2 regions of the Streptomyces sp. NBC_00820 genome follow, and region 2 is predicted to be linked to the other one. Evidence: riboswitches for the same ligand, from Rfam matches in the RefSeq annotation. Region 2 holds a riboswitch; the other holds the start of a gene.

Region 1 (12,040 bases), 4.2 Mb from region 2:
CGCCCCCGCCCCCGAGCCCGAGCCGGAGCCGGAGGCGCCCGAGAGCGCCGAGCCGCAGCTCACCGGGCGTGAGAGGCTGATCAAGGGGATCTGGCCGCCGCGGGTGACCCGGGCTCAACTCATCGTCGCGCTGTTGCTGTTCGGGCTCGGTTTCGGGCTCGCCGTGCAGGTCGCGTCGAACAGCGACAGCGACAGCGCGCTGCGCGGTGCCCGGCAGGAAGATCTTGTGCGCATCCTCGATGAACTGGATGACCGTACTCAGCGTCTTGAGGACGAGAAGCAGGGACTCGAGAAACAGCGCCAGGAGCTGCAGAGCAGTTCCGACCAGGCCGCGGAGGCTCGCCGGCAGACCGCCGAGAAGGCGAAGCAACTCGGCATTCTGGCGGGCACCGTGGCGGCGCAGGGTCCCGGCATCACCATGACCATCGAGGATACGAAGGGGACGGTCAAGTCGGACATGCTGCTCGACGCGATCCAGGAGTTGCGCGCCGCCGGCGCGGAGGCGATCCAGGTCAACGGAGCACGGGTGGTCGCCAACAGCTACTTCACCGATTCCGGCAAGAGCGTCAGCGTCGACGGGAACAAGATCAACGCCCCCTATCGTTTCCAGGTCATCGGCAAGCCGCAAGATCTCGAGCCGGCGTTGAACATTCCTGGAGGCGTGGTGCAGACCCTGGAGAAGGAGCAGGCCACGGTGACTGTCGAGCAGTCGAACAAGATCGCCGTGGATGCCTTGCGACGGGCGAAGCAGCCTGACTACGCTCGGTCGTCCTCCCAGTGAACCGGTGGTGCATGGGGGACGTCCGGCAGGGGCATGAGGTTGCGGGGGGTCGGCGCACCGATGGGGAGGTGCGTGGTGGAAACTGTCTGGTGGATACGGACGTTGTGAGAATGTCCGGGTCGGCCGGTGTCGGCAATCAGGGTTCGTCCTGCCCCACGGGCGGGTCTGTTTCGGTCAAGGGGAATCGCCCGTGAAGTTGTTTGCGAAGTTGTTCGGCAAGAGCGCGCGAGAGGGCAGCGACAACGCGACCGCTCTTCATCGTGCACAGCCTGACGCAGAGGGCCGGCGCCCGCTGTTCCGGGACCAGGTGGCTGGTCCGGGCGGTGACATTTCCGGTGGTCAGGGCGCGGCGTCTGTTGACCCTGCCCAGTCCGGCGGCATAGGTTTCGGGCAACCGTCGACCTCAGGTGCGGGTGGAGGGTTCGCCCCCGACCCGCATGCGTCCAACGCCCCCGCGGGGCTTCCGCGGCAGGAGGATCCGTCCATGTCGGTCCTGGTGTGTACGAGGTGCGGTAACCGCAACGCGGAGAACGCGCGTTTCTGCTCCCACTGTGGTGCGCCGCTGCGGGCCGGAGTGGCGCCCGAGCGTGCCTCGGAGACCACGTCCACGATCTCCATCTCCGGCATCGAGGCCTACGACGCGGAGGTCACCGGCCAGACGGCGGTGCCGATGCTCTCGCCCGAGGCGCAGGCGGCCGTCGACGCGCTGCCGCAGGGCTCGGCGCTGCTGGTGGTGCGCCGGGGACCGAACTCGGGCAGCCGCTTCCTGCTGGACGGCGACCTGACCACGGCCGGCCGTCATCCGCAGAGCGACATCTTCCTGGACGACGTGACGGTCTCGCGCCGGCACGTGGAGTTCCGGCGCTCTCCGGACGGTTCGTTCACGGTGGCCGACGTCGGCAGCCTGAACGGTACGTACGTCAACCGTGAGCCGATCGACCAGGTCGCTCTGTCGAACGGTGACGAGGTGCAGATCGGCAAGTACCGGCTGGTCTTCTACTCGAGCCGGCAGGGCATCTGACCTCCCCGGACTCCGTCCGGGGGACCCCAGGGAAGGTCCATGCTTCAAACACCGAGCGGCGGTGCCGGAAGCGGTACCGCCGCCAGGGACGGTGGGCTGATGAGCATCGGCACGGTGCTGAACGCGCTGCGCGACGAGTTCCCCGAAGTCACCATCTCCAAGATCCGTTTTCTGGAGGCGGAGGGGCTCATCGAGCCGCAGCGGACCCCCTCGGGGTACCGCAAGTTCAGCGCCGGGGACGTCGAGCGCCTCGGTCATGTCCTGAGGATGCAGCGGGACCACTATCTGCCGCTCAAGGTGATCCGTGAGCATCTGGACGCCATGGAGCGCGGTGAGGCCGTGCAGCTGCCCGTGGTGGGTCGCCAGCGCACCTGGGAGGACGACGCGCCGCGGCCGGCCGAGGGGCCCACGGTCGCCCGGGTGGGCCGCGCCGAGCTGATGGCGGCGGCGGACATCGGTGAGGGTGAGCTGAAGGAGTGGGAGTCCTACGGGATCATCGCTCCGCTGGAGGACGGGGCGTACGACGCCGAGGCCGTCACCGTGGCCGCTCTCGTGGCCGAACTGGGCCGGTTCGGGATCGAGCCGCGCCACCTGCGGGTGATGAAGGCGGCCGCCGACCGTGAGGCGGGGCTGGTCGACCAGGTGGTGGCCCCACTCAAGCGCCACCGCAACCCGCAGACCAGGGCACACGCCGAGGCTCGTACCAAGGAGCTGGCCCAGCTCACGGTGCGGCTGCACGCGGCGATGGTGAAGACCGCTCTCGGGGTGCGGCTGCCCTGACCGGCGGGCCTGCCGACGGCCCGGATCGGGCACCTGTTCCCGGCCCGACTACCCAAACGTCCCGAGCACGGCCTAGGGTTGCTGTGTGAACGAGCTCGATGTCGTAGGTGTCCGGGTCGAGATGCCCTCCAACCAACCGATCGTGCTCCTGCGCGAAGTGGGGGGCGACCGTTACCTCCCCATCTGGATCGGGCCGGGTGAGGCGACGGCGATCGCCTTCGCCCAGCAGGGCATGGCCCCCGCGCGACCGCTGACCCACGACCTGTTCAAGGACGTGCTGGAGGCCGTCGGCCAGGAGCTGACCGAAGTGCGCATCACCGATCTGCGTGAGGGCGTCTTCTACGCGGAGCTGGTCTTCGCCAGCGGGGTCGAGGTGAGCGCCCGTCCGTCCGACGCCATAGCGCTGGCCCTGCGCACCGGAACCCCCATCTTCGGCAGTGACACGGTGCTCGACGACGCGGGCATCGCCATTCCGGACGAGCAGGAGGACGAGGTGGAGAAGTTCCGCGAGTTCCTCGACCAGATCTCGCCCGAGGACTTCGGCACCAGCAGCCAGTGAGCCGGGCCGGCCGTGCGGACCGGACCGGACCGGACCGGGACGAGCGCGACATGCCGGCGGCCTGGGCGGGCTGTCGGCGGGGCCTGCGGGATGGCAATTGCCACCGGACCGTGAGAGAGTCCTACGTCCTCCCGCGACGGCATTCGGCTAGCCTTTCCCCGCGGTGGGACACGGGAAACCACTCCTAGGGTGATTATCACTCGGCGTGCCGAGTGTGGCGATCGTTGACGCACCCCTGGTGACTGCCTACCGTCGAGCAGGCAGGTCAAGGACGGAGGTCGGCGTGAGAACCAGCGGCGACGGTACGGCTGGGGGTGCCCCCGGACCCGGTTTCGGGGCGAGCGGGCCGTACCGGCTTCAGGGCGGCGCGGCCGATCCCGCTCCGCAGCGGCCGACGGCGGTGCCCGACGGCGAAGGGGCGGCGTCCATGGTGTCCGAGGAGATCGGCTATCGCGGTCCCACGGCCTGCGCGGCCGCGGGGATCACCTACAGGCAACTCGACTACTGGGCCCGCACGGGGCTGGTCGAGCCGAGCGTGCGGCCCGCCCACGGGTCGGGCACGCAGCGTCTGTACAGCTTCCGGGACGTCGTGGTCCTGAAGATCGTCAAGCGCTTCCTCGACACGGGTGTCTCGTTGCAGAACATCCGTACGACCGTGCAGCACCTCAGGGAACGCGGATTCCGTGATCTCGAGCGGATGACGCTCATGAGCGACGGTGCCACGGTCTACGAGTGCACTTCCCCGGACGAGGTCCACGCCCTGCTCCAGGGCGGCCAGGGCATCTTCGGGATCGCGGTGGGCGTGGTGTGGCGGGACGTGGAGAGCGCGCTCTCGCAGCTGCACGGTGAGCGCGTCGACACCGGGGAGACGCTGGTCGGGCAGAACCCCGCGGACGAACTGGCGCGGCGGCGCAACCGGGCGGTCTGAGCACGGGGTGCTGTGACGGCCAGGTGCCCTGACGGCGAGCTGCCCTGACGGCCAGGTGCCTGAGCGTGGGCTGTCTCGACCAGGAGGTCCCTTGATCGCGGGGCCGGCCGGGCGATCGGCCCGGCCGCGGCGCCGCTCCGGGTGTCCCGCGCCGCGGCATTGTCAGTGGTGTGGTGCAGCATCGGACATGTGAGAAACACGCCCACGATCCTGCATCTCGACATGGATGCCTTCTTCGCCTCGGTGGAGCAGGCGTCCAAGCCGAGTCTGCGCGGGAAGGCCGTCGTCGTGGGCGGGCTCGGACCGCGCGGTGTGGTGGCCACCGCGTCGTACGAGGCACGGGTGTTCGGGGTGCACTCGGCGATGCCCATGGCCCAGGCGCGCAGGCTCGCGCCCAACGCCGCGTACCTCGTGCCGCGCTTCTCCCTGTACCGGTCGGTCAGCGAGCGCGTGATGGCCCTGCTGCGGGAGCTGTCCCCGCTGGTGGAGCCGCTGAGCCTGGACGAGGCGTTCGTGGATCTGGAGGCCGGGCACGCGGCCTCGGACGAGGAGTCGGCGCGGCGGGCCGGGATCACGCTGCGCGCGGACATACGGGCGGCCACGGGGCTGACCGGGTCCGTGGGGCTGGCCGCCTGCAAGATGCTCGCCAAGATCGCCTCGGAGCAGGCCAAGCCCGACGGACTCGTGCTCATCGAGCCCGGGACCGAGCGGGCGCTGCTGGGCCCGATGTCGGTGCGTACGCTGCCCGGGGTGGGGCCGGCCACCGGGGACCATCTGCGGCGGGCCGGGATCACCACGGTCCAGGAACTCGCCGAGGCGGGTGAGGACGAACTCGTCCGGATCGTCGGCAAGGCCCACGGGCACGCCCTGTACGCCATGGCGCTGGCGCGCGACGACCGGCCCGTGGTGGCCGAGCGCGAGGCCAAGTCGGTGTCGGTCGAGGACACCTACGACGTCGACATCCACGACCGGCTGCGAGTGGGCCTGGAGGTGCAGCGGCTCGCCGACCGGTGCGTGGGCCGGCTGCGCGGGGCAGGCCTGTCGGGACGGACCATCGTGCTGAAGGTGCGCCGCTACGACTTCTCGACGCTGACGCGCTCCGAGACGCTCCGGGGCCCCACGGACGATCCGGCCGTGATCCGCGAGGCGGCCGCGCGGCTGCTGGAGTCCGTCGACACCACCGGCGGGGTACGGCTGCTCGGCGTGGGCGTCTCCGGGCTCGCCGACTACACCCAGGAGGACCTGTTCGCCCAGGCGGCGGGTGACCTCAGGGCCACCGAGCCGCAGGAGACGGTGCCGGAGACGGCGCAGGAGCCGCCGGAGGAGGCCGAGCGGCAATGGCGTGCCGGGCACGACGTCCGGCACACGGAGTACGGACACGGCTGGGTGCAGGGCAGCGGCCTGGGCCGGGTCACCGTGCGCTTCGAGACACCGCAGTCGCCGCCGGGGCGGATCCGTACCTTCCGGGTCGACGATCCGGGTCTGGAGCCGGCGGATCCGCTGCCGCTGGTGCTGGTGCCGGACGAGGTGAGCACCGAGGGGTGACCGGTGGGTGACCCGTGGGGGATCGAAGGGTGACCGATGTGGAGCGGTCTGCAGCGGTCCGTGGCGGTCCGTGGCCGGGGTGTGCCGGGTGTGGCCGGGTCGTGGCTCAGAGCGCCTTCCCCGTACCGCTCGGGAGGCGCTGTGGGCGGAGGCGGTCGGCTCAGGTCTCCTCGGTGCCCGCCAGTTTGCCGAAGTCGCGGTCGGGTACGCCGGGCGCCGCGGCCACGTCCAGGCCGTAGTGGTGGTAGAGCTGCAGTTCCTGGTCGGGGGAGAGGTGGCGGCCGACGCCGAAGTCGGGGGCGTCCTTGATGAGCGCGCGGTCGAAGGGGACTCTGAGGGTGCCCTCGACCAGTTCGCTGGGCTCCAGCGGGACGAAGGCGTCCCGGGAGAACAGACCGGTGCGTATGGCCGCCCACTCCGGCACGCCCGTCGCGTCGTCGAGATACACCTCGTCGATGGTGCCGATCTTGGTGCCGTTGCGGTCGAACGCCCTGCGGCCGATCAGGTTGCGCGGATCGATGTCGGTCTGCACGGTCCCTCTCCCTCCACGTGGTCGCAACTCATCCGTAAGCACTACGAAAGAGCACATTGAAGGAGGCGGCCACTCGAGGCCTGCGGCGTTGACCTCGCTGGTAGTCTGACAACGGCTGCTGACCCCGTGCGGGAGAGTCCTCCGAGCACTCGGAGGCGCCGAAGGAGCAACTCCTCCCCGGAATCTCTCAGGCCCCCGTACCGCACGGACGAGGTCACTCTGGAAAGCAGGGCGGGCGTCGACAACTCCCGTCCTCACCGACGGTGAAAGCCGGGACCCTCGGGCGCCCGGTGAAGCTCTCAGGTTCGAGATGACAGAGGGGGAGGCCGTCCGGGCACCCGCGCCGAGGTGCCCCTCGCAGGTCGCGTCAGACCAGGAGGCCTCCGTACATGACCGCCCATCGCATTCCGCTCTCCGAGCTCGAAGCGGGCATCCCCTTCGAGCAGCGCCACATCGGCCCCGACCAGGAGTCGCGGGCCAAGATGCTCGCGCAGGTCGGTTACGGCTCCCTCGACGAGCTGACCGCCGCCGCGGTCCCGGATGTGATCAAGAACGCCGACGCCCTGGACCTCCCGGGCGCCCGCACCGAGGCCGAGGTGCTCGCCGAGCTGCGCTCGCTCGCCGACCGCAACCAGGTCCTCGGCTCCATGATCGGGCTCGGCTACCACGGCACCTTCACCCCGCCCGTGATCCTGCGCAACGTCATGGAGAACCCCGCCTGGTACACGGCCTACACGCCGTACCAGCCGGAGATCTCCCAGGGCCGTCTGGAGGCCCTGCTGAACTTCCAGACGACGGTCGCCGAACTGACCGGCCTGCCCACCTCCGGCGCCTCCCTCCTCGACGAGGGCACCGCCGCCGCCGAGGCGATGGCGCTCTCCCGCCGCATGGGCAAGAACAAGAAGGGCCTGTTCCTGGTCGACGCGGACACGCTGCCGCAGACCATTGCCGTCATCGAGACGCGTGCCGAGCCGACCGGCGTCGAGGTCGTCGTCGCCGACCTCAGCGACGGCATCCCGGCCGGCATCGCCGAGCGGGACATCAACGGCGTGCTCCTGCAGTACCCGGGCGCCTCCGGTGCCGTACGCGACCTGAAGCCGGTCATCGACCAGGCGCACGAGCTGGGCGCCCTCGTCACCGTCGCCGCCGACCTGCTCGCCCTCACCCTGCTCACCTCGCCGGGCGAGCTGGGCGCTGACATCGCGATCGGTACGACCCAGCGCTTCGGCGTGCCGATGGGCTTCGGCGGGCCGCACGCCGGCTACATGGCGGTGCACGAGAAGTTCGCGCGCAGCCTGCCCGGCCGGCTCGTGGGCGTCTCCGTCGACGCCGACGGGCACCGCGCCTACCGCCTGGCCCTGCAGACCCGTGAGCAGCACATCCGCCGGGAGAAGGCCACCAGTAACATCTGCACCGCGCAGGTGCTGCTCGCCGTGATGGCCGGCATGTACGCCGTCTACCACGGCCCCGAGGGCCTGCGGACGATCGCCCGCCGCACCCACCGCTACGCCGCGATCCTCGCCGAGGGCCTCAGGCAGGCCGGCGTCGAGATCGTCCACGGCGCCTACTTCGACACCCTCACCGCGCGCGTGCCCGGCAAGGCCGGCGAAGTCGTCGCAGCGGCCCGTGAGAACGGGGTCAACCTGCGTCTCGTCGACGCCGACCACGTCTCCATGGCCTGCGACGAGACCACCAACCGGGCCCAGCTGGGCGCCGTCCTCTCCGCGTTCGGCATCGAGGGCGACGTGGCGGCGCTGGACGCGGCCGCCGGTGAGGCGCTGCCCGAGGCGCTGCTGCGCACCGACGACTACCTGACGCACCCCGTCTTCCACGAGCACCGCTCCGAGACGGCCATGCTGCGCTACCTGCGCAAGCTGTCCGACCGCGACTACGCGCTCGACCGCGGCATGATCCCGCTGGGCTCCTGCACCATGAAGCTCAACGCGACCACCGAGATGGAGCCGGTCACCTGGCCCGAGTTCGGCCAGCTGCACCCCTTCGTGCCCGCCGAGCAGGCCGAGGGCTACCTCACGCTCATCCGCGAGCTGGAGGAGCGCCTCGCCGAGGTCACCGGCTACGACAAGGTCTCCCTCCAGCCGAACGCCGGTTCGCAGGGCGAGCTGGCCGGGCTGCTGGCCGTACGGGGCTACCACCGTGGCAACGGTGACGAGCAGCGCACCGTCTGCCTCATCCCCTCCTCCGCGCACGGCACCAACGCGGCCAGCGCGGTGATGGCCGGCATGAAGGTCGTCGTCGTGAAGACCGCCGAGGACGGCGAGATCGACGTCGAGGACCTGCGCGCCAAGATCGAGCAGCACCGCGACGAGCTCGCCGTGCTGATGATCACCTACCCCTCGACGCACGGCGTCTTCGAGGAGCACGTCGCCGACATCTGCGCCCAGGTCCACGACGCGGGCGGCCAGGTGTACGTCGACGGCGCCAACCTCAACGCCCTGGTCGGCCTCGCCAAGCCCGGCCACTTCGGCGGCGACGTCTCCCACCTCAACCTGCACAAGACCTTCTGCATCCCGCACGGCGGCGGCGGCCCCGGCGTCGGCCCGGTCGCGGTCCGCGCGCACCTGGCGCCGTACCTGCCGAACCACCCGCTCCAGCCGGCCGCAGGCCCGGAGACGGGCGTCGGCCCGATCTCCGCGGCGCCGTGGGGCAGCGCGGGCATCCTGCCGATCTCGTGGGCGTACGTCCGCCTGATGGGCGGCGAGGGTCTGAAGCGGGCCACCCAGGTCGCCGTGCTCTCCGCCAACTACATCGCCAAGCGCCTGGAGCCGCACTACCCGGTGCTCTACACCGGTCCCGCCGGCCTCGTCGCGCACGAGTGCATCGTCGACCTGCGCCCGCTGACCAAGGCGACCGGCGTGAGCGTGGACGACGTGGCCAAGCGCCTGATCGACTACGGCTTCCACGCGCCGACCATGTCCTTCCCGGTGGCCGGCACGCTGATGATCGAGCCGACCGAGTCGGAGGACCTCGGCGAGCTGGACCGGTTCTGCGACGCGATGATCGCCATCCGCGCCGAGATCGACAAGGTCGGTTCCGGTGTGTGGCCCGCGGAGGACAACCCGCTGCGGGGCGCCCCGCACACCGCCGCCGCGCTCGGTGGCGAGTGGACGCACGCCTACACCCGTGACGAGGCCGTCTTCCCGGCCGGTGTCTCGGCCGCCGACAAGTACTGGCCGCCGGTGCGCCGCATCGACCAGGCCTTCGGCGACCGCAACCTGGTGTGCTCCTGCCCGCCCCTGGACGCGTACGAGGACTGACCGGCTGCGCGCGGTCCCGCAGGGACCGGATGACGGCAGAGGTGAGGCCCCGCCCGGACACCCGGGCGGGGCCTCACCCGTATCAGTCGCTCGCCGGTGACACCTCGGTTCAGTCGGTCGCCAGTGACACCTCGGTCGACTTGATCAGGGCCACCACCGGGTCACCGGCCTTCAGGCCCAGGTCCTGCGCGGACTCCTGGGTGATGGCGGAGGTGAGTTCGCCGCCGTCGACCGTGACCTTGACCGTGGCCATGGCCGCGCCGCAGGAGACGTCGCTGACGGTGCCGGGCAGCTGGTTGCGGATCGAGACGTGCTCCAGCGGCTCCGTGGCGAGCGACACCTCGGTCGACTTCACCAGGGCACGCACGCGGGAGCCCTCGGACAGCCCGAGGTCCTTGACGGCGTCCAGGGTGATCGCCGCGGTCAGGTGCCGGCCGCCGGTGAGCCGGATCCTGACGGTCGCCATGGCCTCGCCCGACTGGATCGCCGTGACGGTGCCGGGCAGCTGATTACGGATGCTCATGGTCATGAACGCACACCGTAGTGTGCGGCAGGCCGTCACATGGCTCAGGCGGGATACGCGTGGGTCTGCGTCGCCTTGACGGTCGCCCAGACCGGCGTACCAGGGTGCAGGTCCAGTTCGGCGGCGGCGACCGTGGTGAGGTCGGCGGCCAGGGAGAGCTCGCCGGCCAGGTCGACGCGGATCTGGTCGCCGTGGGTCTCCAGGCCGGCGACCTCGCAGCGCCACACATTGCGTGCGCTGGCGCCGGTGGGCCGCTCCTGGAAGAGGGTGACCGCGACCGGCGGGAAGGCCACGAACGCCGGTCCGGACAGGTCTTCCGTGGTCGTGATCGAGGGCCCGGCGTCCAGCCGTACGGTGTGCCCCTCGGCCTGGCCGCGGTACAGGTTGAGGCCGACGAGCTGCGCGATGTAGTCCGTGCGCGGACGGCGGGCGATGTCGGAGGGGGTGCCCTCCTGCACGATCCGGCCGTTCTCGATGACCACGAGCCGGTCGGCGAGCACCATGGCGTCCAGCGGATCGTGCGTGACCAGTACGGCGACGGCCTCGAACTCGGCGAGGTGCCGGCGCAGCTGGGCGCGGACCTCCAGGCGGGTACGGGCGTCCAGGGCCGCGAGCGGCTCGTCCAGGAGCAGCAGCCGGGGCCGGGTGGCCAGCGCGCGGGCCAGGGCGACGCGCTGGGCCTGACCGCCGGAGAGACGGCGGGGCTTGGCGCCGGCATGGTCGGCGAGCCCCATCCGGTCCAGCCAGACGGCGGCCTGCGCCCGCGCCTCGCCCTTGCGGACGCCCTGGCAGCGCGGCCCGAAGGCCACGTTGTCCAGCGCGGACAGGTGCGGGAAGAGCAGATAGTCCTGGAAGACCACGCCGACCGGACGGTCCTCCGGCGGGGTGCGCTCCAGTGAGTCGCCGTCCAGCCGCAGGTGCCCGTCGCCGAGCGGGACCAGGCCCGCCAGCGCGCGCAGGGCGGTGGTCTTGCCGGCACCGTTGGGGCCGAGCAGCGCCACGACGTCCCCGGGCGCGGCGGACAGGGCCACGTCCAGCCGGAAGGCGCCGCGGTCGACGACCAGACGGGCGTCGAGCCCCTGCTCGCCCGTGGTCTCCAGGCCGGCCGTGGGCGCGTCGGTGTCGGTCATGAAGCGGGTGTCCTCCAACGGCACGGTCGCAACGGGCGTCCTCCATCCTCGCCGCACCGTCACGCTCCTGTCATCCAGCGGTCCCGCAGCCCCGCCAGCACCGCGATCGACACGGTCAGCAGGACCAGGCTGAGGGCGATGGCGGCCTCGGGGTCGTTCTGCATGGCGAGGTAGACCGCGAGCGGCATCGTCTGGGTACGGCCGGGAAAGTTGCCGGCGAAGGTGATCGTCGCGCCGAACTCGCCGAGCGCGCGTGCCCAGGCCAGGACGGCGCCCGCGGCGATGCCGGGGGCGATGAGCGGCAGGGTGACCCGGCGGAACGCGGTGAAGCGGGAGGCGCCGAGCGTGGTGGCCGCCTCCTCGAAGCGCGGGTCGGCGGCCCGCAGGGTGCCCTCGACGCTGATGACCAGGAACGGCATCGCGACGAACGCCTCGGCGATCACGACTCCGGTGGTCGTGAACGGCAGGGTGATACCGAACCAGGCGTCGAGCCACTGGCCGACGACCCCGTTGCGGCCGAGGGCGAGCAGCAGTGCCACACCGCCGACCACCGGCGGCAGGACCAGGGGCAGCGTCACCAGGGCGCGGACGAACCCGCGGCCGGGGAAGTGCGTGCGCGCCAGCAGCCATGCCAGCGGTACGCCCAGCACCAGCGCCACCGCGGTGGCCAGGGTGGCGCTGATCAGGGACAGCTGGAGCGCCTGCCACACCTCGGTGCTGGTCAGCTGCTCCGGCATGCTGCCCCAGGGTGCGCGGATGAGCAGCGCGGCGAGCGGCAGCAGGAGGAACGCCAGGGCCATCAGGCCCGGCACGAGCAGGGGGAGCGGGACACCGCGCCGGCCCCTGCCGACGCGGCCGCGCCGCGGCCGACCTGTGCGGGGGCCGGCCGCGGCGCGGGCCTTGTCGAGTGAGGTCACGGCTTGAGGAACCCGGCCTGGTTGAGCACCTTCTGACCATCGGCGGACT
Region 2 (12,040 bases):
TCACCGCGCAGCAGGATGCGCTCGCTCTTCGCGTCCCGGCGCTTCGGGTCGGGAACCGGCACGGCCGACATCAGGGCCTTGGTGTACGGGTGCATCGGCGACTCGTACAGCGAGGTGCGGTCGGCGAGCTCGACGATCTTGCCGAGGTACATCACCGCGATGCGGTCCGAAACGTGCCGGACGACCGACAGGTCGTGCGCGATGATCACGTACGTCAGGCCCAGCTCCTGCTGGAGGTCGTCCATGAGGTTGACGACCTGGGCCTGGATCGACACGTCCAGCGCGGAGACCGGCTCGTCGGCGACGACCAGCTTCGGCTTCAGGGCGAGCGCGCGGGCGATGCCGATGCGCTGGCGCTGACCGCCGGAGAACTCGTGCGGGTAGCGGTTGTAGTGCTCGGGGCTGAGGCCCACCAGCTCCAGCAGCCGCTGGACCTCCTTCTTCACGCCACCCTCGGGCTCCACGCCCTGGAGCCGGAAGGGCGCCGAGACGATCGAGCCGATGGTGTGACGGGGGTTCAGGGAGCCGTACGGGTCCTGGAAGATCATCTGGATGTCGCGGCGCAGCGGCCGCATCTTCCCGGCGCTCAGGCGCGTGATGTCCTGGCCCTCGAAGGTGATCTTTCCGCCGGTCGGGTCCTGGAGACGGGTGATGACCCGCCCCATGGTCGACTTGCCGCAGCCCGACTCGCCGACCACGCCCAGGGTCTCGCCCTTGCGCACCTCGAAGTCGATGCCGTCGACCGCCTTCACGGCGCCGACCTGGCGCTGAAGGATGCCCTTCTTGATCGGGAAGTGCTTGGTCAGGCCCTCGACCCGGAGCAGCACGTCCTGGTCTTCCACGGACGACGCCTGGTTCGGGACCGTGGCCTCGGCGACGGTGTCCGTCTTCTTGGTCTCACTCACAGCTTCGGCGCAATCTCTTCGGTCCAGATCCGCTCACGGTCCTCGGCCGGGAGGTGGCAGGCGGACCAGTGCCCGGTGCTCACCAGCTCCAGCTCGGGACGCACCGTGCGGCTGACGTTGCCCTCGGGGACGTCCGCGTACGGGCAGCGCGGGTGGAAGGCGCAGCCCGAGGGGATGTTGATGAGGCTCGGCGGCTGGCCCTTGACCGGGATGAGCCGTTCGGAGGTCTCACGGTCGATCCGGGGCATCGAGCCGAGCAGACCCCAGGTGTAGGGGTGCTGCGGCTTCTCGAAGACCTCTTCGGCGCGGCCACGCTCCACGCACCGGCCGCCGTACATCACCAGGACGTCGTCCGCGATCTCGGCGACCACACCGAGGTCATGGGTGATCATCATGACCGCGGAGCCGAACTCCTTCTGCAGGTCCCGGATCAGGTCGAGGATCTGCGCCTGGACGGTCACGTCGAGCGCGGTGGTCGGCTCGTCCGCGATGAGCAGCTCGGGGTTGTTCACCAGCGCCATGGCGATCATGGCGCGCTGGCGCATACCGCCGGAGAACTCGTGCGGGTAGCCGTCGACGCGCTTGGCCGGCTCCGGGATGCCCACGCGGTCCAGCATCTCGATGGCACGCGTGCGGGCCACCTTCTTGCTGACGTCGTGGTGGACCCGGTACGCCTCGACGATCTGGTCGCCGATCTTGTAGTACGGGTGCATCGCGGACAGCGGGTCCTGGAAGATCATCGCCATCTCGCGGCCGCGGAGCTTGCGCACCTCGTCCGGGGAGGCGCCGACCAGTTCCTTGCCGTCCAGCCAGATCTCGCCGGACATCTGGACGTTCTTGCCGCGGGTGCCGAGCCGGTGCAGGCCCATGATGGCCTGCGAGGTGACCGACTTGCCGGAGCCGGACTCGCCGACGACGGCGAGGGTCCGGCCCTTCTCCAGCGAGAAGCTGAGCCCGTCGACGGACTTGACCAGGCCGTCGTCGGTGGGGAAGTGCACCTTGAGGTCGCGGACCTCGAGGAAGGCTTCGGGCGTCCGGCGGTCGGAGGTGGGCTCCCCCACGGCCGCACCGGACTTGGAGAGTTCGGTCACGAGAGCCTCACCCGCGGGTCGGCGGCGGCGTAGAGCACGTCCACCAGGAGATTTGCGATGACGACGAAGAAGGCGGCGAGCAGCGTCACGCCGAGGATCTTCGGCAGGTCGTTGTCGGTGATGCCCTGCACGGCGTACTGACCGATGCCCTGCAGCGAGAACACCGACTCCGTGATCACGGCACCGCCGAGCAGCAGGCCGATGTCCATGCCGAACACGGTGATGATCGGCGTGAGAGCGGCGCGCAGTCCGTGCCGGACCACGACGTTGCGCTCACGCAGACCCTTGGCACGGGCCGTGCGGATGAAGTCCTCGTTCATCGTCTCCAGCATGCCCGAGCGGGTGAGCCGCGCGTAGATGGCGGAGTACAGCAGCGCGAGTGAACACCAGGCCGGGAACAGGGTGTTGGCCCACTGCGAGGGGTTCTCGGTGAGCGGGACGTAGTCGTTCCCGAAGATCGGCCACTTGAAGTGGAAGAGCAGGAGCGCCAGGTTGCCCGTGAAGAACATGGGCAGCGACACGCCGGTGAGCGCGATGCCCATGAAGGTCCGGTCGAGGTACGAACGCGGCCTCAGTGCCGAGATGACGCCGGCCACCACGCCCGAGAGCAGCCACAGTACGGCGGCACCCACGGCGAGCGAGAGGGTGATCGGAAGACGGGAGACGAGCTCCGGCCACACTGCCTGGTGGTTCTTGAACGAGTAACCGAAGCAGGGTGCGTCACAGTGCACCGTGGTGGGGCCGAGGTCGTAGGTGGCGCCGGCCACGATCCCCTTGATGAAGTGCCAGTACTGGACGTAGACGGGCTGGTCCAGACCGAGGTTGTGCTTGACAGCGACGATGTCCGCCTTCGACGGGCTCTTGCCGATGTACTGCTGCGCCAGCTGATCCGCTGTCTGCCCCACGAGCCGTGGCAGCAGGAAGAAGATGGCGAAGGTGACCGCGGAGACGACCAGCAGCAGCACGAGTGCCGCGAACGTCCGGCGGAGGATGTACGAGATCACGGGGATCGGCGCTGGTGCCCGCGGGCCGCAAAGCCCGCGGGCACCAATGCCTTCACCTGCCTTCCGGGGCTGCTACTTCGACGCGACGCCGATGTTGAGGTAGTCGTACTGACCGCTGAACGCCGCGGTGGACACCAGGTTGGTGTAGCTCTGCGGGCGGGCCAGCAGGACCTTGAAGTAGGTCAGCGGGACGAGGACGGCGTCGTCCATGGTCTTCTTGTCGATCTGCGTGTAGAGGCTGTTGCGCGCGGCGTTGTCCTCGGTGCCGATCGCCTTGCCGAGCAGGTCGTTGACGTCCTTGTTGTCGTACTGCGACAGGTTGGTGTTACCGGACTGGCTGATCGCCTTGCCGTTCAGGATCTGCTGCAGGAAGCCGTAGCCGGAGGGCCAGTCGGCACCCCACTGCATCATCTCCAGGCCGATGTTCTGCTTCGTGGCGAACTTCGGCACACCCGCGTAGTCGGTGAAGTACTTGCCGGACGGGTACTGCTTCAGGCTGGCGGTGATGCCGACGGCCTTCAGCGAGTTGATGATCGCCGTGGCGGCGTCGATCTCCTGCGGACGGTCCGAGCGGGCCGAGATGTTCGTCGAGATCGACGACTTGCCGCAGGCCTTCAGCTGCTCCTTGGCCTTGGCCGTGTCGCCCTTGCTGCCGGCGGAGGCGTAGACGTCCGACTTCTCGTAGCCCGGGATGTCCGGAGGCAGGACCGTGGAGGCGACGTCACCGCGGATCGGGCCGCCCTCGGCGGTCTGCACCGAGACCTTGTCGATCGCGAACTGGACGGCCTTGCGGCACTCGACCTTGTCGAACGGCTTCACCTTGGTGTTGATCGCCATGTAGACCAGGCGGCCACCGTAGGTGTTGTCCGTGTTGGCCTTCTGGCTCGCGTCGGTGAGCACCTTGGCCTGCGTGGAGGCCTGGACACCCGTACCGGCCAGGTCGATCGCGTTGCCGGCGAGGACGTCCTGGTCGATGGTCTCCGGGTTGACCTTCAGCTTGACGACGATCTTGTCCGGCAGCTGCTTGCGCAGCGGGTCGGTCTTCGCGTCCCAGTTCTCGTTGCGCACGAGCACGGCCTGCTTGCCGTCCTCGTAGCTCTGGAACTTGTAGGAACCCGAGGACACGATGCTCTTGACGTAGTCGACGCCCTTGTCCTTGGCCTGGGGCACCGGAGCCGTCTGCGGGGCGGCGACCAGGTAGTCGAACTCCTGGAAGGCCTGCTTCAGGTGGAAGACGATGGTGGTGTCGTCCGGCGTCTCGATGGAGGACAGGCCCTTGGCGTTCTTGTCCTTGTAGGGGCCCTTGTACTTGTCGCCGCCGGCCATGAACTGCTGGAAGTAGTTCGGGCCGAGGGAGAGCACGTCACGCGCGAAGTTGGAGCGCTCGACGGCGTACTTGACGTCCTTCGAGGTGATCGGCGAGCCGTCCTCGTACTTCAGGCCCGCACGCAGCTTGTACGTCCAGGTCTTGCCGCCGTCGCTCGGGGCACCCTTGCTCGCCGCGAGGTCCGGGACGAGGGTGTTGCCCTTCTCGCCCGCACCGGGCTGGAAGGTCATCAGCGGGCGGGCGTACAGCCGGCTGAGGTTGTACATGTAGGCGTAGTAAGTGTTACCGGGGTCGAACGAGTCCGGGACGTCGGACAGCTCGTAGGTGAGCGTCCCGCCCTTCTTGTCGGAGGCGTTGACGACGCCCTTGGTCGCGGCGTTGGCGCCGGCCGACTTGGTGCCGTTCTCGTTCTTGTTGTCATCGGCCTTGCTGCAACCCGCAAGAAACAGGCTGGCGGTGCCGATGGCCGCGATCGCGGCCAGCGCTGACCTTCGCATGATGGGCGTTTTCCCCTCCATTGTCGGAAACTTATTGGGCTCTCGGACGCGGGCCTCAGCGGCTGCGCGGGTCGAGAGCATCACGCAGACCGTCACCGAGCAGGTTGAACGCCAGGACAGTCACGAAGATGGCGAGACCGGGCACGATCATGTACTCGGGATCGACCTGGTAGTAGGTCACCGCTTCGCGGAGCATGCCGCCCCACGAGGCCTGCGGCGGCTGGATACCGACGCCGAGGAAGCTCAGGGAGGCCTCGAAGAGGATGTTGGTCGGGATCAGCAGCGTCGAGTAGACGATGATCGGGCCGACCAGGTTCGGCATCAGCTCGCGGAAGAGGATGTACGGGCCGCGGGCACCCATGCCGCGGGAGGCGTCGACGAACTCGCGCTCCCGCAGGGCGAGGGTCTGGCCGCGCACGATCCGGCCCAGGTAGGGCCAGTTGAAGAAGCCGATGACGAAGATGAGCACGCTCAGGTGGAGCGGCAGGCCGTTCAGGCCGAAGGCGCCGCCCTGAAGGGTGGCGGAGATGGCGATCGCGAACAGCAGGAGGGGGAAGGCCAGGAAGGTGTCCATCAGGCGGCTGATGACCGAGTCGACCCGGCCGCCGTAGTAACCCGCGACGACGCCCATGATCGCGCCGATCACGTTGGACAGGACCGTGGCACCGAACGCGACCACCAGCGAGACCCAGGAGCCCTCGAGGATGCGGGTGGCGATGTCCCGGCCGAACTTCGGGTCCAGGCCGAGGAGGTGGTCGCCGCTCATGCCGCCCCAGGCGCCCTTGGGCAGCGAGGTGTTGGCGTCGATGAGGTCCTGGTGGAAGGCGTTGGGGTCGAGCCCGAACACGGACTGGAGGGGACGCGAGAGGACCGCGAGGAGGACCAGCAGAATCACGATGACGGCGCCGGCGACGGCGGCTCTGTCCTTCTTGAACCGGGTCCAGGCGATCTGTCCAAGGGAACGACCCTCGATCTGCCCCTTACCGACACCGGCGAGGACAGCTTCCGGCTGTGTCTCGGCTGCCGTATCGGTGGTCTCGATCGGTGCGGTCACAGTGACCCGACCCCTCTCGCCGGTGGTGACCGGCCTGTGCTCGCCGCAGATTGCGGCTTTGTCGACTTGCACTCGACCACGAGGTCATCACAACCTCGCGTCTTGACTCGGGAGTCTTCAGTGTGGTTGCGATCAGCCGCCAGAGCTGGCGGCGAAAGTATGCGCAAACGTGATGCGTTGCTGGGGGTTCCGTTATCCGATCTCTGGGTAACGGGTAACGGACAGGGTCCAGTTGGGGCAAGGTGTCGATTCGGCGCGAATGGGGCGGACCGATCGGTGTCTACGCGCGAAGATGTGTGCGGAGTGGGCGAGTTCGGTGGTGACCGAGTGCAAAGCCTTTTCCCGCGCAGGTATTTGACTCAGTAGCCGCCGTGCACCGGCGGGTAGCCGTACCCCGGGGCCGGAGCCTGGGTCTGGGGCAGGACCTGAGGCTGGGGCGCGGCGTGGGCGTCGCGGTCGTAGAACGGCCGGGAGTTGGCGCGCATCCACATGACTACCGGGTCGTAGTCGTCGGTCATCACGACCGTGGAGACGGGCAGGCCCTCGGGTACCGCGCCGACGGAGCTCTGCATCATCGCCCGGACCGAGTCGACGGCGGCCGGTGAGGCGTCGTACACGTCCAGGCCGATGGCGAGGTACGGCGCCCCGAGCGTGGGCTGCACCCAGGCGCGGCGCAGGGCGCGCAGCGCGGGGGTGCGGTGGGCGTTCTGCGCGAGCAGGGCGTAGAACTGCGGGACCTCGATGGCGGGTTCGGAGAGGCGGAGCGGGCCGGCCGGCTGGCGGTCCAGGCCGGTGGCGATGCGGCGCAGGTCCAGCCAGGGGACGCCGACGCCGCCGCCGGGGGCGTGCGGGTTGAGCCAGAGGCCGTAGTGGTCGGGGTAGAGGGTGCGGGCCACGTCGAGGCCGTCGACCACCTCGTAGGACCGGTTCCAGCCACTGGCCGAGAGTTCCTGCGCGGACGTCACACAGGGGGCGTAGCCGAGGCCTTCGACCTCCATGTTCCCGTACTGCGCGTCCGGGGAGCCGGCCTGGCCGTGCCACAGGAGCATCCAGATCTGGCCGGAGGAGGGAGTGGCGAGGGCGCGCAGCAATGCCTCGTAGGCGTCGTAGCGCCCGGGGGTGACCTGGCGCAGCATGTGCTCGACGCTGCCGCTGTGGCTCGCGCTCACCTGTCGTACCGGCCCTTCTTGGATTGCCCCTCGTTTGGGAGACAGCTTAAGCGCCTGCCGGGCCAGGACCTCGGGTCCGTGCGCGAGTACCGGTGCGTTGTGGCACGTCGCGCAGTTCCCCGTGCCCCTGAGGTGCTTCAGTGCCCGCTTCGGTGGAACTTCAGTGCCCGTTTTGGTGGAAGGGGCGCACGTTGGTCTTGAGCCACTCCGCCACCGGGTCCTCGGTGACGTCCAGGAGGACCAGGTTGACCGGCCACGGGACCGGGACCTTGCCGAGGGCCCTGCCGAGGGCCTCCAGGGGGAGGGCGCGCAGGTCGCCTTCCCACGAGGAGAGTTCGACGCCGACGAACATCACCGGGTCGGCCGTCTCGATGGCGGCCAGGCAGCGGCGGGCGGTGCGGACCACGCCCGTCGCGGCGAACTCGGCGGACGCCGCGGCGAGGAAGTCGACCGGGTCGTCCTGCCAGTCGGGCTCGTACAGGCGGACCCGGCCGCCGCCGCCGAGGCCCTCCAGCGGGCTGTGGCCCGAACGGCACAGCTCGGCGACCGCCTCCGGCGGCAGCGGGACGCCGACCACACCGCCGGGGTTGACGGCGATGCCCGCCTGCGGCGGCAGGCCGCGGGCGAACTCCACGGCCGGGGCGATGGTGAACGACATGTGGGAGCCGACCACCTGCCGGAACTGTTCCTCGGAACTGAAGACCGGGACGTACACCTGGCCTTCGATGTCGAGGGTGGGCAGGTCGAGCGAACTGCTTTCGGGGGAGCCGCCGTTGGGCAGCGGGACCCAGACGAGGCTGCGGCCCAGGACCTCGACGATCCGTCCGCCCGCCGAGGGGATGCCGACGGAGGCCGAGAGCACCTCCTCCAGTTCGTTGCCGGGCCACCCGCCGTGCGGGTGGGGATGCGCCTGTGCCGGGAAGTCAGCGGGGAAGTCCGCCGGGAAGTCCATGTGCCTACCGCCTGCTGGGAACCATGCTGTGGCTCAAAAGGCTAGCCGGTGCCGGTGACAGAGCCACCCCCGGTGAACACGATCCGCCGCAGGACGTCCACCGCGTCCCGGTCCAGCAGCACCGCCGAGCCGCACCCGGCGGGCGGTTCGCCCCGCTCCACCGCGCGCAGCAGCCGGGCGTTCGTACGGCGGTGGCGGCTGAAGGCGTACCGGGACACCTCGCGGCCGCGCTCGCGCTGGCCCTCCCGGGCGGTGCCGGCGGAGACGTCCAGGAGGAGCAGGTGCAGGGTGCCGCCGCGGCGGCGGGCCTCGCGGGCCAGCCACGCGCGCACCCAGGCCTGGGTGCCGCAGTCGTGCACGACCACTCCCTCGCCGCCGCGCAGGGCGCGGCGCAGCCCGGCGTAGTGGGCGAGGCGGACCAGGGGGCGGTAGAGCGCGTACGGCAGGAGGCGGGGGGCGCGGGCGTCCCAGCGGTCGCGGGCGTCCTGGGAGTCGACGCGGGGGCCGGTGACCACGCGGTGCATCAGGGTGGACTTGCCGCTGCCGGGCAGCCCGGTGATCACCACCAGGTCCCTGGGGCCGAAGTGCAGGGTGTGCGGGCTGTGCCCGGCGTGGTCGCGCAGGTCGCGGACGGCCGCGGACGGCCGCCCGGCCAGGCGCTCGCGGGCGGGGGCGGAGGGCTGCTTCGGCACCGCGATGCCGGTGGTGGCGGCGTACGCCGTGGTCCTGTTCACCGTGATCGTCCTCCCCTGTGGGCTCGGGGGATCCCTGCCCTCGTAATGTAAAGAGAAGGTAATGCGCGATGTCCGGCGGTTCGGTGCGCGTACTGCCACGGATCGGTTACAACTGACGTGCCCTTCAGGGGCGGGCCGGGGCGTGCAATGATGTGCGCGCCAACTGCATACCGGCCGTTTGAATCCGCGCGGGAGAGTCCCCGGCAGCATGTCTCGCTGGGGCGCCGAAGGAGCAAGTCCCTCCCTTGAATCTCTCAGGCCCCGTTACCGCGCGGGCGAGGCACATCTGAAAAGCGGGCCGCTGCGACAGTGGCCCCACCCAAGGTGCAAGTCGTGACCCGCGGCTCTTCCCGAGCCGGTGGTCATGGCGAACCTCTCAGGTTCCGATGACAGATGGGGAGGACCTTCCTCGCCCGTCATGCCTCTGGGAGACGACCGACCGATGAGCAGTACCGAATCCCGTCAGCCCCGCCGTACCGCTCTCGATGCCCTGCATCGCGAACTGGGCGCCACCATGACCGATTTCGCCGGCTGGGACATGCCCCTGCGGTACGGCTCCGAGCGCGACGAGCACGTCGCGGTGCGCACCCGGGCCGGTCTCTTCGACCTCTCGCACATGGGCGAGATCACGGTCACCGGCCCCGAGGCGGCCGCCCTCCTCAACCACGCCCTCGTCGGCAACATCGCCTCGATCGGTGTCGGCCGCGCCCGCTACACGATGATCTGCCAGGCCGACGGCGGCATCCTGGACGACCTGATCGTCTACCGGCTGGCCGAGGCCGAGGCCGGTTCGTCCACGTACATGGTCGTCGCCAACGCCTCCAACGCGCAGGTCGTCCTCGACGCGCTGACCGAGCGGGCCGCGGGCTTCGACGCCGAGGTCCGCGACGACCGTGACGCCTACGCGCTCCTCGCCGTCCAGGGCCCCGAGTCCCCCGGCATCCTGAAGTCCCTCACGGACGCCGACCTGGACGGCCTGAAGTACTACGCGGGCCTGCCCGGCACCGTCGCCGGCGTCCCGGCGCTGATCGCCCGCACCGGCTACACCGGCGAGGACGGCTTCGAGCTGTTCGTGAAGCCGGAGCACGCCGTGGAGCTGTGGCAGGCCCTGACCCGGGCGGGCGAGGACGTCGGCCTGGTGCCGTGCGGCCTGTCCTGCCGGGACACCCTGCGCCTGGAGGCGGGCATGCCGCTGTACGGGCACGAGCTGACGACGTCCCTGACGCCGTTCGACGCCGGGCTCGGCCGGGTGGTGAAGTTCGAGAAGGACGGCGACTTCGTGGGCCGCGAGGCGCTGACCGAGGCCGCCGCGCGGGCCGAGCAGAACCCGCCGCGCGTCCTGGTCGGGTTGATCGCCGAGGGCCGCCGGGTGCCGCGCGCCGGGTACGCCGTCGTCGCCGGCGGCGAGGTGATCGGCGAGGTCACCTCCGGCGCCCCCTCCCCCACCCTGGGCAAGCCCATCGCCATGGCGTACGTCGACGCGGCGCACGCGGCACCGGGCACCGAGGGTGTCGGCGTGGACATCCGGGGCAGCCACGAACCGTACGAGGTCGTCGCGCTGCCGTTCTACAAGCGGCAGAAGTAGCCCCCTGCGCGCGAGCGGCGACGCGGGAGCGGGCCGGGACCGGTGACACGGTCACGGACCCGTGACCGGCGGGCCAGGCCCCAGGCCGGCCCGCGCCGGGCCGCCGCGCGAAACACGCGTGCCGTACGGGCCACACGAAGCACACGTGGCGCGCAAGACACCCGAAGCGCACGTGGCGTACGGGGCACACGGATAAGTGGACACCGGCAACCTGCCCCAGCAGGCTGGGGCGCGGTCGCGCGATCAAGCCGGACGCCGTACGTGACCCTGCGCACATTCGCCCGCTCACCAGCGGTTTCAGTACTTCCCTTTTGACCAGCACCTCCCCGCGTACAGGAGAATTCAGGCCATGAGCAACCCGCAGCAGCTGCGCTACAGCAAGGAGCACGAGTGGCTGTCGGGCGCCGAGGACGGCGTCTCGACGGTCGGCATCACCGAGTACGCGGCCAACGCGCTCGGCGATGTCGTCTTCGCCCAGCTTCCCGAGGTCGGCTCCGAGGTGACCGCGGGGGAGACCTGCGGCGAGCTGGAGTCGACCAAGTCCGTGTCCGACCTGTACTCGCCGGTCACCGGTGTGGTCACGGAGGCCAACCAGGACGTCGTCGACGACCCGTCCCTGGTGAACTCCGCCCCCTTCGAGGGCGGATGGCTGTTCAAGGTCCGCGTGGCGGAGGAGCCGGGCGACCTGCTCTCCGCCGACGAGTACACCGCCCAGAACGCCGGCTGAGGGAGTCGTAGTCGTATGACCGTTCTGAACACGCCCCTGCACGAGCTGGACCCGGAGATCGCCGCGGCGGTCGACGCGGAGCTGCTGCGTCAGCAGTCGACGCTGGAGATGATCGCCTCCGAGAACTTCGCGCCGCTCGCGGTGATGGAGGCCCAGGGTTCGGTCCTGACCAACAAGTACGCCGAGGGCTACCCGGGCCGCCGCTACTACGGCGGCTGCGAGCACGTCGACGTCGCCGAGCAGATCGCCATCGACCGGGTCAAGGAGCTGTTCGGCGCCGAGTACGCCAACGTGCAGCCCCACTCCGGCGCCTCCGCCAACCAGGCGGCCCTGTTCGCGCTGGCCCAGCCAGGGGACACCATCCTCGGCCTGGACCTGGCGCACGGCGGCCACCTGACCCACGGGATGCGGCTGAACTTCTCGGGCAAGCAGTTCGACGTGGTCGCGTACCACGTGGACGACGCCGGCCTGGTCGACATGGCCGAGGTCGAGCGGCTCGCCAAGGAGCACCGCCCCAAGGTGATCATCGCCGGCTGGTCGGCGTACCCGCGCCAGCTGGACTTCGCCGAGTTCCGCCGGATCGCCGACGAGGTCGGGGCGTTCCTGTGGGTCGACATGGCGCACTTCGCGGGCCTGGTCGCCGCCGGTCTGCACCCGAACCCGGTCGAGTACGCGGACGTGGTCACCTCCACGACCCACAAGACGCTCGGCGGTCCGCGCGGCGGCATCATCCTCGCCAAGAAGGACTTCGCGAAGAAGCTGAACTCGTCCGTCTTCCCGGGCTTCCAGGGCGGCCCCCTGGAGCACGTGATCGCGGCCAAGGCGGTCTCCTTCAAGGTCGCCGCGGGCGAGGAGTTCAAGGAGCGCCAGCGCCGTACGGTCGAGGGCGCGAAGATCCTCGCCGAGCGGCTGACGGCGGCGGACACCCGCGAGGCCGGCGTGAACGTCCTGTCCGGCGGGACGGACGTGCACCTGCTCCTGGTCGACCTGCGCGA

The links. Region 2 has a riboswitch for glycine ahead of gcvT (glycine cleavage system aminomethyltransferase GcvT). Riboswitches for the same ligand answer to the same signal wherever they lie in the genome.
Region 1: it holds a riboswitch for glycine, as region 2 does, so the genes downstream of both, gcvP (aminomethyl-transferring glycine dehydrogenase) here and gcvT (glycine cleavage system aminomethyltransferase GcvT) in region 2, are expected to answer to the same signal.

Annotation. Positions count from the first base shown of each region.
Region 1 covers NZ_CP108882.1:1,435,464-1,447,503, reverse strand. Annotated here, with positions in the region: gene OIB37_RS06695 (DUF881 domain-containing protein) at 1-781, shown strand, start outside; gene OIB37_RS06690 (FHA domain-containing protein) at 972-1,802, shown strand; gene ftsR (transcriptional regulator FtsR) at 1,842-2,582, shown strand; gene OIB37_RS06680 (bifunctional nuclease family protein) at 2,668-3,141, shown strand; gene OIB37_RS06675 (MerR family transcriptional regulator) at 3,425-4,069, shown strand; gene OIB37_RS06670 (DNA polymerase IV) at 4,259-5,614, shown strand; gene OIB37_RS06665 (PRC-barrel domain-containing protein) at 5,775-6,146, opposite strand; glycine riboswitch at 6,266-6,359, shown strand; gene gcvP (aminomethyl-transferring glycine dehydrogenase) at 6,536-9,421, shown strand; gene OIB37_RS06655 (TOBE domain-containing protein) at 9,531-9,950, opposite strand; gene OIB37_RS06650 (ABC transporter ATP-binding protein) at 9,989-11,074, opposite strand; gene OIB37_RS06645 (ABC transporter permease) at 11,134-11,991, opposite strand; gene modA (molybdate ABC transporter substrate-binding protein) at 11,988-12,040, opposite strand, start outside.
Region 2 covers NZ_CP108882.1:5,623,519-5,635,558, reverse strand. Annotated here, with positions in the region: partial or broken gene OIB37_RS25565 (ABC transporter ATP-binding protein) at 1-905, opposite strand, end outside; gene OIB37_RS25560 (ABC transporter ATP-binding protein) at 902-1,996, opposite strand; gene OIB37_RS25555 (ABC transporter permease) at 1,993-3,000, opposite strand; gene OIB37_RS25550 (ABC transporter substrate-binding protein) at 3,073-4,824, opposite strand; gene OIB37_RS25545 (ABC transporter permease) at 4,880-5,878, opposite strand; gene OIB37_RS25540 (enhanced serine sensitivity protein SseB C-terminal domain-containing protein) at 6,238-7,014, opposite strand; gene OIB37_RS25535 (enhanced serine sensitivity protein SseB) at 7,208-7,999, opposite strand; gene OIB37_RS25530 (AAA family ATPase) at 8,041-8,733, opposite strand; glycine riboswitch at 8,913-9,013, shown strand; glycine riboswitch at 9,014-9,136, shown strand; gene gcvT (glycine cleavage system aminomethyltransferase GcvT) at 9,176-10,318, shown strand; gene gcvH (glycine cleavage system protein GcvH) at 10,668-11,045, shown strand; gene glyA (serine hydroxymethyltransferase) at 11,061-12,040, shown strand, end outside.